One region of the Halomonas sp. LC1 genome, then DNA from elsewhere that is predicted to be linked to it. Evidence: predicted binding sites of a transcription regulator. Region 1 holds the regulator's gene; each other region holds the start of a gene.
The links. The regulator PhoB, encoded in region 1, activates phosphate uptake and scavenging genes when phosphate is short. The targets are predictions, from matches to a motif close to TGTCATANNNNTGTCANA.
Positions count from the first base shown of each region.

Region 2: phnD (phosphate/phosphite/phosphonate ABC transporter substrate-binding protein) is a predicted target of PhoB. The motif match lies at 1,500-1,517, and genes of this name have one in related genera.
Region 3: phnD (phosphate/phosphite/phosphonate ABC transporter substrate-binding protein) is a predicted target of PhoB. The motif match lies at 1,368-1,385, and genes of this name have one in related genera.

Region 1 is NZ_JASSPG010000007.1:143,494-146,768, reverse strand. It holds gene QIT27_RS12715 (chorismate--pyruvate lyase family protein) at 1-436, shown strand, start outside; gene ubiA (4-hydroxybenzoate octaprenyltransferase) at 475-1,365, shown strand; gene phoB (phosphate regulon transcriptional regulator PhoB) at 1,477-2,166, shown strand; gene phoR (phosphate regulon sensor histidine kinase PhoR) at 2,169-3,275, shown strand, end outside.
Region 2 is NZ_JASSPG010000008.1:188,804-192,078, forward strand. It holds gene QIT27_RS14385 (bifunctional diguanylate cyclase/phosphodiesterase) at 1-1,465, shown strand, start outside; gene phnD (phosphate/phosphite/phosphonate ABC transporter substrate-binding protein) at 1,567-2,532, shown strand; gene phnC (phosphonate ABC transporter ATP-binding protein) at 2,656-3,275, shown strand, end outside.
Region 3 is NZ_JASSPG010000008.1:157,537-160,811, forward strand. It holds gene phnC (phosphonate ABC transporter ATP-binding protein) at 1-274, opposite strand, end outside; gene phnD (phosphate/phosphite/phosphonate ABC transporter substrate-binding protein) at 418-1,293, opposite strand; gene QIT27_RS14250 (sn-glycerol-3-phosphate import ATP-binding protein UgpC) at 1,486-2,541, opposite strand; gene ugpE (sn-glycerol-3-phosphate ABC transporter permease UgpE) at 2,544-3,275, opposite strand, start outside.

The DNA of each region.
Region 1 (3,275 bases):
GGTTGCCGGTGAGCCGGGCGCTTTTCGGGTGCGCTTGCTGCGCCAAACCATCGGCTTGCCCCAGCGCGATGAAGCCCTGGCGCTTGGCATCGCGCCGCGCCGTTACGCGTGGCTGCGCGAGGTGGCGCTGTGTATCGATGAAACGCCGTGGGTTGTAGCGCGTTCGGTGGCCCCGCTTCACCAGCTACAAGGCAAAGGGTTAGGCAAGTTGGGTGAGCGCTCGCTAGGCAGCTGGTTGTTTCAGCAGCCCGACTTGGTGCGCGGCCCGCTAGAAGCGACGGCGACGCGGCCGCGCTTTATCCGCTCGCAGCCAGGGCTGGCGGCCCAGAGCTTATGGGGGCGGCGCTCGGTCTTTGAGCACGGTGGGCTTTCGTTACTCGTGCAAGAGTATTTTTTATCCACCATGGCAGATGCACTGGGCCTGCCGTCGCGCTAGGCTAACGCAGCGACTTTTTCGACGAGGTAAGCATGAGCATGGACCGTTCTCTATTGCGCCCGACCGGGTGGGCCCGCTTGACCGATTTCTTACAGCTAATGCGTTTGGACCGACCCATCGGCACCTGGCTGTTGATGTGGCCAACGCTATGGGCGCTGTGGGTCGCCTCCGAGGGCGTGCCGGGCCGCGATGTGCTGCTGATTTTTATCGCTGGGGTATATGTGATGCGCGCCGCAGGCTGCGTGGTGAACGACTACGCCGACCGCCACTTTGATGGTCATGTTAAGCGCACCAAGCAGAGGCCTTTAGCAACGGGGCGGATTAGCGAAACCGAAGCGCAACTGCTGTTTGTGGCGTTGGTGGCCGCCGCCTTTATTTTAGTACTGCTGACCAACTGGTTTACCGTGCTGCTTTCGCTTGGGGGTGTGCTGCTGGCCTCCATTTATCCGTTCATGAAGCGTTACACCCATTTTCCCCAGGTGGTGCTCGGGGCGGCGTTCTCCTGGTCGATCCCGATGGCGTTTGGTGCCGTGCTTGGTGAGGTGCCGTTAGACGCGTGGATACTGTTCAGTGCCAACGTGCTCTGGACGGTCGCGTATGACACCCAGTACGCCATGGTGGATCGCGGCGATGATCTCAAAATTGGCATTAAGTCCACCGCGGTGCTGTTTGGCAGTGCCGACCGTTTCATCATTGGCCTGCTGCAGTTGGCGACGCTGGCTCTGCTTACCTGGGTAGGTATACGGGTTGGGTTAGGCGGTTTCTTCTGGCTGGGTTTGGCAGGCATGGCCGCAACGTTTGCCCATCAGCAGCGGTTAATTTTTCACTGTGACCGCGACCGCTGCTTCCAGGCGTTTCTGAACAATCACTGGTCCGGGCTTTTGGTTTTTGCTGGCATCGCGCTTAGCGGGTGGCCGGTGACTGGCTAATTATGCTGGGTGTCATAGAATTGTCATTAAGTCATGGTGTTATCGTCACAGACATGTCATTGAACTGTTTTCGCATAGATGAGCTTTCTTAGAACACCGTGAGGCCCTGGAATGACCGCCAAGACCGTACTGATCGTCGATGATGAGGCGCCCATTCGCGAGATGATCGCTGTGGCGCTGGAAATGGCTGACTATCGCGTGCTTGAAGCGGACAACGCCCAGGATGCTCATGCGATGGTGGTCGATCACCAGCCCGACCTGCTGCTGCTGGACTGGATGATGCCGGGCACCAGCGGCATCGAGTTGGCCCGTCGTCTCAAGCGTGAAGAGGCCACGGCCGAGCTGCCGATCATCATGCTGACCGCCAAGGGCGAAGAGGACAATAAGATTCAGGGTCTGGAAGCGGGCGCGGATGACTACATCACCAAGCCGTTTTCGCCCCGTGAATTGGTGGCGCGCCTGAAAGCCGTGCTGCGCCGAGCGACCCCGCGTGGTGTGGAAGACCCCATCGAAATCAATGGCCTGCTGTTAGATCCGGTGAGCCATCGTGTGAGCGCGTACGGCAAGGCCCTGGAGATGGGTCCTACCGAGTACCGCTTACTGCAGTTTTTCATGACCCACCAAGAGCGTGCCTATACCCGTAGCCAGTTACTCGATCAGGTGTGGGGCGGCAACGTATACGTCGAAGAGCGCACGGTGGACGTGCATATTCGCCGGTTGCGCAAAGCGCTGGGTGAAGCGCACCAGAATCTGATTCAAACAGTGCGGGGCACTGGATATCGTTTCTCTGCTCGGGTGTAATCGTGCGCCTGTGGAGCCGTGAACTGTGGCGAATCATCTGGCTGGCTTTCCTAGGGATGTGCCTGGGATGGCTGCTGGGCTACCCCGGTTTCGGCTTGGCGGCAGGTCTGACGCTCTGTTTAGTCTATCAACTCCGTCAGCTTAGAGCCCTGTTCAAATGGCTTACGCTGAACCCCCACGATGAGCCACCTGCGGCCACTGGCATGTGGGGCGAACTCTTCGATCGCCTTTATCGTTACCAAAAAAGCCAGCGCATAACGCAAAGCCGCTTGCGAGCCACCCTCGCGCGTATTCAAGAGTCCTCGGAGGCGATGCGTGATAGCGTCGTGATGCTGGATCGCCACGGAGATTTAGAGTGGTGGAACAGTGCCGCCACCGACATGCTCGGCCTGCAAACGGCCCATGACCGCGGTCAGCACATTACCAACTTGCTGCGTGACCCGCGTTTTATCAGCTACTTCAATGCCCGTGAATATAGCGAGCCGCTGACCCTCACCTCGCCCATCGACGAGCGACGCATTTTACAGTATCAAATCACGCTCTATGGTGATGACGAGCGCTTGGTCATGGCCCGGGACATTACGCGCCTGCATCGCCTGGAACAGATGCGCCGCGACTTCGTGGCCAACGTGTCTCACGAGCTGCGCACACCACTGACCGTCCTTTCGGGCTACCTGGAAACGTACGGCGATTTGAAAGAGCTATTGCCGCCTCGATTGGGCAAAGGTATCGGTCAGATGGAAGAGCAGACCAAGCGCATGCAGAACTTGGTCAACGACCTGCTACTACTCTCTCGGCTCGAAATCGACCGAGGGGGAGAAGATCACCAGCCGCTTGCCGTAGGGCCGATGCTAGAGAGTATTCGCCGCGATGCGCTGGCGCTGTCTCACCAGCAACACAGCGTGCAGGTCGTGCTCGATTGCGAAGCGCGCCTAGTCGGCAGCGAGCAGGAGCTGCGCAGTGCGATCTCCAACTTGGCGTTCAACGCGGTGCGCTACACGCCAGCGGGAAGCCAGATCACCCTCCGCTGGGCGGCGCTGCCCAATGGCAGTGCCTGCATCGAAGTGGACGACGACGGTGAAGGGATCGATCCTGTCCATATTCCGCGC
Region 2 (3,275 bases), on a different contig from region 1:
CGTGGAGCGTGATTTCCGCGAAGGGCTGACGATGAGCTTCATCCAAGAGAGCGGCCTGCCCCCTGAGCGCGTGGTCATCGAGTTGACCGAACACGTGCCGATTCATGACTACGAACTGATGCGTCAAGCGGTGGACCACTACCGCGATATGGGCTTTCAGGTCGCGTTGGATGATTTGGGGGCCGGGCACTCCAGCCTGCGCCACTGGTCAGAGCTGCGGCCCGATTTCGTCAAGCTCGACCGCCACTTCATCTCAGGGATCGACAAAGAGCCTGCCAAACGGGAGTTTTTGCGCTCCATTTTGGACGTGGCGCGCAGTCTCGACTGCCAGCTCATCGCCGAAGGCGTTGAAACGGCCGCTGAACATCTCTGTTTATGGGAGCTAGACAGAGGCCTTGCGCTGCTGCAAGGTTTCTACTTCGCTCGGCCAAGCCTTCAGCCTCCCATGCAGCTCAATACGCTCCTGCCTGCCACGACCCAGCTCAAAAGCCCGGCGGGTCGCACCGCGCACTCCATTTTACGCCCGATCGAGAGCGTCTCGGCGAGCTGTTCGGTACCCACGCTGGCCGAGCGCTTTCGCGGGGACCCGCGGCTGCGCTGCGTGGCGGTGATCGAAGCGGGTGTTCCCGTGGCGGTGGTGCGCCGCAATGCCTTCCTCACGCTGTTCACCAACCAGTACAGCCACGCGCTGTACGCTAAGCGCTGCGTGCTGGAGATCGCCGATCCTAAAATGATCGTGGCGGATGCGGATCTCTCCCTAGAAGCGCTGAGCCAGCAGCTCACCGACAGCCGCGACATCGAACAGGAGGATTTCGTCATCGTCGATGGCGAGGGGCAGTACCTGGGGATGGGCAATATCGTCGATCTGCTGCGTGAGATTACCGCGATTCAAGTGCGCCAAGCGCGCCACGCCAATCCACTCACCGGGCTGCCCGGCAATATTCTGATCAACGAAACCTTGGCTTCGTATTTATCCCAAGGCAGCGGCTTCGCGGCGGCCTACGTGGATTTGGATAACTTCAAGGCGTTTAACGACGCCTACGGCTATGCCCGCGGCGACCACGTGATCATCTCACTGTCCCGATTGCTGCAGGCGCAGGTGGAGAGTGCCGGCGGCTTTATCGGCCATATCGGCGGCGACGATTTCATGATGTTACTGCCGCTGGAACACTGGGAAAGCGTCTGCCAGCAGATTCTCCACTCTTTCGAAGTGATGGCGCCTGGCTTTTACGAGGAGAGTGACCGTCTTCAGGGGGGGATCTCCATCGAAAGCCGCCAGGGCGGCGTGACATTCTTCCCCTTCGTCAGTGTCTCGATTGCCGTCAAGCCGATTACCGACCCCGCTCCCTGCAAGGCGCTGGATATCGCTGCGCAGCTCTCGGAGCTGAAGCATCAGGCCAAGAAAATCGCCGGCAACAGCCTGTTCGTGGAGCGGCGCGGCTGCTGCGTGGGCGGCGACTGTTAGTCGTCACGGATTCGTCACCTAGGCGTCATGAGAGTGTCCCGAGGCTGTCACATCGGATCGCCACTATGGCGTTAACACTTCTTAACTCGCTTAGGTGATGCATGCATACTCTCTCTATCTCTCGTACGCTGTTGAGCGCCGCCGTTGCGGGCGCGTTTGCACTGGCAGCGGTCACTGCCTCTGCTGATCTCTCTTCGCGCTACATGGACAACGACGGCGACATGATCGCCGACGTGCCCAGCGATGAGTCGCAGTGGGTCAATCCGGATACGCTGGTATTTGCTTACACGCCGGTTGAAGATCCGGCCGTGTATGCCGACGTTTGGGCCGATTTTCTGGATCACCTGAGCGACGCTACCGGTAAAAACGTCCAGTTCTTCCCGGTGCAGTCCAACGCTGCCCAGCAGGAAGCGCTGCGAGCCGGTCGCCTCCACGTGGCGGGCTTCAACACGGGCGGTGTGCCGGTGGCAGTCAACTGCGGTGGCTTCCGCCCCTTCGCCATGATGGCGGCGGAAGACGGCAGTTTCGGCTACGAGATGGAAATCATCACCTACCCCGATAGCGGTATCGAGTCGGTGGAAGACTTAGCCGGTCGTCAGCTGGCGTTTACCTCCGAAACGTCCAACTCCGGTTTCCGCGCGCCTTCCGCGCTGCTGCGCTCCGAGTACGGCCTGGAAGCGGGTGAAGATTTCGAGACAGCTTTCTCTGGCTCTCACGACAACTCCATCCTGGGCGTAGTGAACAAAGATTACGACGCCGCCGCCATTGCCAACTCCGTGGCCAAGCGCATGCTGTCACGCGATGTGGTGAGCGAAGGCGATTACAACGTCATCTACACCTCGGAAACCTTCCCCACCACGGCCTATGGTCTGGCGCACAACCTGAGCCCGGAGCTTGCCGAGCAGATTCAGGATGCGTTCTTCAGCTACGACTGGGAAGGCACACCGCTGGAAGCCGAGTTTGCCAACTCCGGTGAAGCTCAGTTCATTCCGATCACCTATCAAGAGAACTGGTCAGTGATCCGTACCATCGCCGATGCTAACGGTGTGACGTACGACTGCGACTAATCCATCGGTCGTTCCATGATTTTCTCGGCCAGGAGGGCGACCTCCTGGCCGAGCCGCTATGTAGCCATTAGAGACGTGCTTGTGAACGCAAGCACGGACGCATAAGAGATTGAGGCATCCTCCATGTTGACACTCACCGGCGTTGGCAAGCGTTACCCGACCGGCGACCGCGCGCTGACCGATATCCAGCTCTCGCTGCCGAAAGGGCAGGTTATGGCACTTATTGGCCCGTCTGGCGCGGGAAAGAGCACGTTGATCCGCTGCGTGAATCGTCTGGTAGAGCCCACCCAAGGCAGCATTCGATTGGAAGACGTGGAGCTGACGAAACTCTCAGGCAGCCGCCTGCGTCATGCTCGCCGCTCCATGGGGATGATTTTCCAAGAGTACGCCCTGGTGGACCGCCTGAGCGTGATGGAGAACGTGCTCTCTGGCCAGCTGGGCTATGTTGGTTTCTGGCGCAGTTTTTTACGCCGCTACCCGCAGGAAGCCGTGGCAGAAGCGTTTCGCTTGCTTGAGCGTGTAGGCCTGCCCCACGCGATCGATAAGCGCGCCGATGCGCTCTCCGGTGGCCAGCGTCAGCGGGTGGGCATTGCCCGGGCGCTGCTACAAAGCCCCAAACTGCTGCTGGTGGATGAACCCACCGCGAGCCTGGACCCTAAAACCTCTCGCCAAATCATGCGCTTGATTCGCGAGCTGTGCGCCGAGCGCGAGCTGGCCGCCATCATTAACATTCACGATGTGGC
Region 3 (3,275 bases), on a different contig from region 1:
CTAAGTTGAACTGCTGAAACACCACACCGATTTTTTGGCGTAGCGTGCGCAAACGCGGTTTGGAAAGCTGCGAAAGCGATTCGTTGAAAATGCGAATATCGCCCTGATCGTGAGGGGCTAAGCCGTTGATACAGCGCATCAGCGTGGATTTACCACAGCCGTTAGCCCCCAGCAAAATGACACACTCCCCTTTGGGGATGCTGAGCGTTAGCCCACGCAGGACATGTAAGCTGCCGTAATGTTTGTGAACATTAGCAATATCGATGGCATTCATACAAAAACCTCCTGCGCGGATGCCAGGAGGGAGAGTGAAACAACAGACATGAGAGACCTACCGTGTCTTGGTACTAACAGAGCCTTCGCTCGTTCAACGCACGTCCCTGTGCGATCACGATAAAGGGAACGGTGGAAAACGAATTAAAGGGCTATGCCCGCCGCTTCGTAGGCCTGACGCACGACATCGTAATCTTCATTGGTGCGGTCAAAGCCCAGCGAGGAGTCGCGGTTCAAAAACTTATCTTCGTTGCGGTCGGTGGCAATCAGCGCGTTCCACAGGGTGTCGCGGTTCTCTTCCAGGGTGCTGCGTAGCGCTGTTTTACAAGCGTCGTCTAGCGAGCCGCGCATCACCACCGGGTCACCGGGTAAAACATCGCTGGTGGCAATCACACGGTATTCGCCGTCCGGGTCCATCGCCTGGATCTCTTCGATATCGCGGTTACCGCCACCCATGGCATCCACATCGCCGTTAACCAGCGCGGCGATACGGGCATCGCCCGCCATAATGATCTCAAGGTCGCGATCAATATCCAGGCCCGCATCAACCAGCATTTGGCTTGGGAAAATATGGCCGCTGGTGGAGCCCACATCTTTCAAAGCAACGCGATGGCCTGCCAGGTCTTCCAGCGACTGAATATCGCTATCGGCGGGAACATAAAAGCTGCTGCCGTAGTGGGGGCGCTCAATCGCAAACAGAATTTCAATATCGCTTTCGCGGTCGAACAGGACGAACTCAGACGGCCCCGCAAACACAAGGTCCACGTCATCATACTGCAGCGCGGTGCCTGCCGCCGTGCGGTTGCTCAGGCTAAACATCTCAAGCGTGAGGCCGGTGGTCTCTTCAAACGCTTCAGCAAAGGGGCCAAACGCCTCTTCGAGTGGGCCCATGCCCTCGATACCCGTATCGGCCATGCGGATAGGGTTAGGGCAAACGTTGCTGAGATCGCTATTGGCTTGGGCTGTGGAGACCGTGAAAGTGGTGGCCGCTACCGCCAGTGCTATTAGAGTTTTCATCATGGAGCGTTTCCTGAAACGTTGAAGGTGCTGCCTGGCGAATGGAAACAAGCAGCAGGTTAAAGTGTGTTTCAGGTTGTCAGCCCTCTGTGACATTCGAGTGTCGTCCATATGACGTTATGATCACGTGACGATGACAGGCTGCTGGTAAGGAAGCCGCTACGCCTCAGGCGAGTCTCTCCCAAGGCGTAGAGGTTAGTGCGAGGTACGTTTACCAGTGGTGCTGTTGAACGGGTGAAGTGCATCGCTGGTGACGTACACCTGCAGCGTTTCACCTTCGCTGACCGGCGGCTGGCCTGCGGTACGCACCACCGTGGGTTGGTCGCTGCCTGCCAAGTTCAGGTAAAGATGGCTCTCTGCCCCGGCGGCTTCAAACAGCATCAAGGTAGCGTTCAGCGTTATATAGGGCGCGGCTGGCGGGGCGAGCAGCATATCGTCCGGGCGGATGCCGACGGTATCAGTCTCTTTCGGCAACTGACTCAGCACGCCCTGGGTATCCTGCTGAGCAAGATAATCCAGCGGCAGCATGTTCATGGCCGGGGAGCCAATAAACTCCGCTACAAACATGGTAGCTGGGCGGGCGTAGATCTCCATCGGGGTGCCTACCTGCTCGATTTGCCCGGCATTCAGCACCACGAGCCGGTCGCCCAGCGTCATCGCTTCGAGCTGGTCGTGGGTCACGTAGAGGCTGGTGGTTTTTAACCGCCGCTGAAGCTGCTTGATCTCGACACGCATCTGCACGCGCAGCTTGGCATCCAGGTTAGAGAGTGGCTCGTCGAACAGAAACGCAGCGGGCTCGCGTACTAACGCACGGCCCATCGCCACCCGCTGGCGCTGGCCGCCGGAGAGCTTGCGCGGTTTGCGCTCCAAAAAGTCCTCAATCTCCAGCATCTTAGCCGCCGTGCGCACCCGCTGGTCGATGTCGTCTTTCTTGAAGCCGCGATTCTTCAGGCCATATGCCAAGTTGTTGTACACCGTCATATGCGGGTAGAGGGCGTAGTTTTGGAACACCATGGCGATATCCCGCTCGGCGGGCTCTAGCTGGTTCACTACACGCTCGCCGATTTTCAGGGTGCCCTCGGTGATGGTCTCCAGACCTGCCACCATGCGCAGCAAGGTGGATTTACCGCAGCCGGAAGGCCCGACCAGCACCACAAACTCGCCGTCCTGAATGTGTAAATCGACCCCTTTGACCGCTGTTACGTTGCCCGCGTAGGTTTTTTTTAGCCCTTCCAAGGTAATGCTGGCCATGGTTATTTCTCCGTCTCGGTCAGGCCTTTCACAAACAGGCGTTGCATAAACAGAATCACTAATACCGGTGGCAGAGCCGCCATCACCACGGCGGCCATAATGAGGTGCCACTGGGGGTTCTCTTCAGAGGTCATGCGCTGAATGCCCATCACAATGGTGTAGTAGTCCGGGTCGGTGGTGATCAACAGCGGCCACAGATACTGGTTCCAGCCGTAAATAAACATGATCACGAACAGCGCGGCGATATTGGTGATGGAGAGCGGCATCAAAATGTCTTTGAAGAATTTCAGCGGGCCTGCGCCATCCACCCGGGCCGCTTCCAGCATCTCTTCGGGGATGGTCATAAAAAACTGCCGAAACAGAAACGTCGCGGTGGCGGAAGCAATGAGCGGTATCGATAGCCCGGCAAAGCTATTGAGCATGTTGAGATCCGCGACCACCTGGAAGGTAGGAATAATGCGTACCTCCACCGGCAGCATCAGGGTAAGAAAGATGAGCCAGAAGAAGAACATCCGAAAGCGGAAGCGGAAGTACACAATCGCAAAGGCGGAGAGCAGCGAGATCGACAGCTTACCCACGGTAATCGCCATGGCCATGATAAAGCTGTTCCATAGCATGGTGCCGGCAGGCGGTGCGCCCGCGTTAGACACACCGGATTGCCACATGCGGGTAAAGTTTTCTATGCCGTGGGCACCGGGCAGCATCGGCAGCGTGCCGCGCAGCAGGTCGCCCGG